Regions from separate parts of the Streptomyces sp. NPDC004609 genome, predicted to be linked through region 1. Evidence: predicted binding sites of a transcription regulator. Region 1 holds the regulator's gene; the other holds the start of a gene.
What was found. The regulator HrcA, encoded in region 1, represses chaperone genes, less so after heat shock. The targets are predictions, from matches to a motif close to TTNGCACTCNGNNNNNCNGAGTGCNAA.
Positions count from the first base shown of each region.

Region 2: the regulator HrcA is predicted to act here: its motif matches at 979-1,005, upstream of groL (chaperonin GroEL).

Region 1 is NZ_JBIALS010000001.1:149,027-151,224, reverse strand. Features, by position in the region: gene dnaJ (molecular chaperone DnaJ) at 1-664, opposite strand, end outside; gene hrcA (heat-inducible transcriptional repressor HrcA) at 665-1,693, opposite strand; gene ACFYT4_RS00570 (MBL fold metallo-hydrolase) at 1,869-2,198, shown strand, end outside.
Region 2 is NZ_JBIALS010000022.1:87,682-89,879, reverse strand. Features, by position in the region: gene groL (chaperonin GroEL) at 1-850, opposite strand, end outside; gene ACFYT4_RS22070 (cold-shock protein) at 1,379-1,582, opposite strand; gene ACFYT4_RS22065 (MoaD/ThiS family protein) at 2,061-2,198, opposite strand, start outside.

The sequences.
Region 1 (2,198 bases):
CACCGGCCGGGATCTTCACGGTCAGGGTGCGGCGGGAGCGGACCCGGCCGTCGCCCGCGCACTCCGGGCACGGCGTCGGGACGACGGTCCCGAAGCCCTGGCACTGGGGGCAGGGACGGGAGGTCATGACCTGGCCCAGGAAGGACCGGGTCACCTGCGACACCTCACCGCGGCCACGGCACATGTCGCAGGTCTGCGCGGAGGTGCCCGGAGCCGCGCCCTCGCCGCTGCACGTCGTACAGACGACGGCCGTGTCGACCTGGATGTCCTTCGTCGTGCCGAAGGCGGCCTCGTTGAGCTCGATCTCCAGGCGGATCATGGCGTCCTGGCCCCGGCGCGTACGCGAACGCGGGCCGCGCTGGGACGCCGTGCCGAAGAACGCGTCCATGATGTCCGAGAAGTTCCCGAACCCGCCGGCGCCGAAGCCGCCCGCTCCGCCGCCCGCCTGGGAGAGGGGGTCGCCGCCGAGGTCGTAGACCTGCTTCTTCTGCGGGTCGGAGAGCACCTCGTAGGCGGCGTTGATCTCCTTGAACCGCTCCTGCGTCTTCGGATCGGGATTGACGTCCGGATGGAGCTCACGCGCGAGCCGCCGGAATGCCTTCTTGATCTCGTCCTGCGATGCGTCGCGGCGCACGCCGAGTACGGCGTAGTAGTCCGTGGCCACTTACGACTCCGCCAGGATCTGTCCGACGTAACGTGCCACTGCGCGTACCGCTCCCATCGTTCCGGGGTAGTCCATGCGGGTCGGTCCGACCACGCCGAGTTTGGCGACAGCCTCGTCGCCCGAACCGTAGCCGACGGCGACCACGGAGGTGGAGTTGAGCCCCTCGTAGGCATTCTCGTGACCGATCCTCACGGTCATGCCCATACCGCCCGACTCCTTGGCCTCGCCGAGGAGCTTGAGGAGGACGACGTGCTCCTCCAGCGCCTCCAGCACCGGCCTGATCGTGAGCGGGAAGTCGTGCCCGAAGCGGGTCAGATTGGCGGTGCCGCCGATCATCAGCCGCTCCTCGGTCTCCTCGACCAGGGTTTCGAGGAGGGTGGAGAGCACGGTGGAGACCGTGCCCCGGTCCTCCGGCTCCTCGAAGGAGTCGGGAAGGTCCTGCACCAGCTGCGGGACGTCCGCGAACCGGCGGCCCACGACCCTGCTGTTGAGCCGGGCGCGCAGATCCGCGAGCGCGGTGTCCCCGAAGGGCGCGGGACAGTCGATCATGCGCTGCTCGACCCGGCCGGTGTCCGTGATCAGCACGAGCATCAGCCGCGCGGGCGCGAGGGAGAGCAGTTCGACATGGCGGACGGTGGACCGGGTCAGCGAGGGGTACTGCACGATCGCGACCTGGCGGGTCAGCTGCGCCAGCAGCCGTACCGTACGCCCGACGACGTCGTCGAGGTCGACGGCTCCGTCCAGGAAGCTCTGGATCGCGCGGCGCTCGGCCGAGGACAGGGGCTTGACCCCGGCGAGCCGGTCGACGAAGAGGCGGTACCCCTTGTCGGTGGGAATGCGTCCGGCGCTGGTGTGGGGCTGGGCGATGAAGCCCTCCTCCTCCAGCACGGCCATGTCGTTGCGCACGGTGGCCGGGGAGACACCGAGCTTGTGGCGCTCGGTGAGCGCCTTGGAGCCGACCGGCTCCTCGGTGCCGACATAGTCCTGGACGATGGCGCGCAGCACCTCGAGTCTGCGTTCGCTGAGCATCGCGCACACCTCCAGCTGTTGTCCCTCGGTGGTTCTCCGGTCACTGCCTGGCACTCACGCCGTCCGAGTGCCAGGATTCCCCCGCCCAGTGTACGGCTGCCCGGCACGGCGCTAGCAAGGGCGACCGACCACCCTACCGTGCGCCTGTCCTGGCCTTTGCCAGTAGCGTCGCGGTATGGACGTCGGTTGGGAAGACCTCGGCTGGGAGCGTCTCGCCGAGGGGGTGGGCAGGCGTCGCCTCCCTGGCTGGGACGCGACCTGCGGGCTCGTCATCGGCACGGAGGGCGTACTCCTGTACGACACGGGGTCGACGCTCCGCGAGGGCGCTCAACTGCGGGCGCAGGCGGAGTCGCTGCTGGGCGCAGGGACCCCCTCGCGGGACGGTCCGGGCGGCGGCGGAAGCGGAACCGGTCTCCGGCGGGTGACCCATATCGCACTGAGCCATCCGCACTTCGACCATGTCATGGGCACCGCGGCCTTCGCGGGCGCGGAGGTGTACGGCGCG
Region 2 (2,198 bases), on a different contig from region 1:
TGCGGCGGTCACCGAAGCCCGGGGCCTTGACGGCGACGGACTTGAAGGTGCCGCGGATCTTGTTGACGATCAGCGTGGACAGGGCCTCGGCCTCGACGTCCTCGGCGATGATCAGCAGCGGCTTGCCCGACTGCATGACCTTCTCCAGCAGCGGGAGCAGGTCCTTGACCGAGGAGATCTTGGAGTTGACGACGAGGATGTACGGGTCGTCGAGCGACGCCTCCATGCGCTCCATGTCGGTCGCGAAGTACGCCGAGATGTAGCCCTTGTCGAAGCGCATGCCCTCCGTCAGTTCGAGCTCCAGACCGAAGGTCTGGGACTCCTCGACGGTGATGACGCCTTCCTTGCCGACCTTGTCCATGGCCTCGGCGATCAGCTCGCCGATCTGGATGTCGCCGGCGGAGATGGAGGCGGTGGAGGCGATCTGCTCCTTGGTCTCCACGTCCTTGGCCTGCTCCAGCAGGGCGCCCGAGACGGCCTCGACGGCCTTCTCGATGCCGCGCTTCAGGGCCATGGGGTTGGCGCCGGCCGCGACGTTGCGCAGGCCCTCGCGGACGAGCGCCTGGGCGAGGACGGTCGCGGTGGTCGTACCGTCACCGGCGACGTCGTCCGTCTTCTTGGCGACCTCCTTGACCAGCTCGGCGCCGATCTTCTCGTACGGGTCCTCGAGCTCGATCTCCTTGGCGATGGACACACCATCGTTGGTGATCGTGGGGGCGCCCCACTTCTTCTCGAGGACGACGTTACGGCCCTTGGGGCCAAGGGTGACCTTGACGGCGTCGGCGAGCTGGTTCATCCCGCGCTCGAGACCGCGCCGTGCCTCCTCGTCGAACGCGATGATCTTTGCCATGTGAAGTGTCCTCCACGGACTGGGTGGGAAGCTCAAGGGACCGCGCTGGCGCCCGCGACGGACGGCCTGCCGCGCCGGGTGGCTCCTTGCGCCACGGCGGCGGGCGGGCCTCACCGACCCGGTCCTTAGTAGCACTCTCACTCGGAGAGTGCTAACGCCAATGATTAGCACTCGGCACCTGTGAGTGCAAGCGGCTGAGGTGACGCGGCCCCCCGCCTCCCCCTCCCGGGCCCACGTCCCCGGGGCTCCGCTCCCCGGACGCCGGAGAGGCCGTCCCCGCCCGGGAGGACGCACGGGAGGACGGCAGGGCGCGCGGGAGGAGCCGTGCGCCCATGACGCTCAGAGGGTTCCGGCACGGAGGGGCCGTACCCGCGCAGGGGGAGCCGTACCCGGTGCGGCCGTCACGCGGAAGACGCAGACGACGCAGACAGGGACGCGGGCGCACGCATGTGGGGTCCGCATCCCGGCCGGGATGCGGACCCCACATGCGTGAAGCGCGTCGGAAGCCGCGCGTCCGGGATCGGGACTTCAGACCGCGAGCTTGACCATGTCCGCCTGCGGGCCCTTCTGTCCCTGCGAGATCTCGAACTCGACTCGCTGACCCTCCTCCAGGGTGCGGTACCCGTCCATCTGGATGGCGCTGTAGTGGACGAAAACATCCGCACCACCGTCGACCGCGATGAAGCCGTAGCCCTTCTCCGCGTTGAACCACTTGACGGTGCCCTGAGCCATGCCTAACTCCCCTATTACTGGCCCTTGCACAGGACCGCACCTCGCGGACCCGGGTCATACCTCACGCCGGAACGCGTCGACCGCGGCTGAATGTATCTGCCCAACTGCCCTCTGCAACAGGTCAATCGGACGAGAATTCCTGGAACCTACGATCGGGTAATTGACCTGAATTCAAGAAATTCCGGGGCAAATCAGGCCGGACAAAGAGCACTTACGAGACATATCGATGGCGCACTTTGGCTGCTTCTTATCGCGGCCGGGCGCATTCTCGTGGGCGGGCGGCGCGTGCGGTGAAGGGGCGTTCCCCAACTGTAGCGCGCTCAACCATGCAGAATTGCCCCCTCCGGATCTCTCACGGAGGGGGCAATCGCAATGACCCTGCGTAAATAACTCTTCGTCAGCCGGGCCGCGCCGGGCGGGCTCGGCCGGGGCGGCGCGCAGGGGGACGGACCGGCGGAGCGGCCCGTCCCGCCGGGGCTCAGCCGCCGGCGACCGCGGGGATGATCGAGATCCCGGCGCCGTCGGGCGTCACGGTCTGCAGGCCCTGCTCGAAGCGGACGTCGTCGTCGTTCACGTACACGTTCACGAAGCGGCGCAGCTTGCCCTGGTCGTCCAG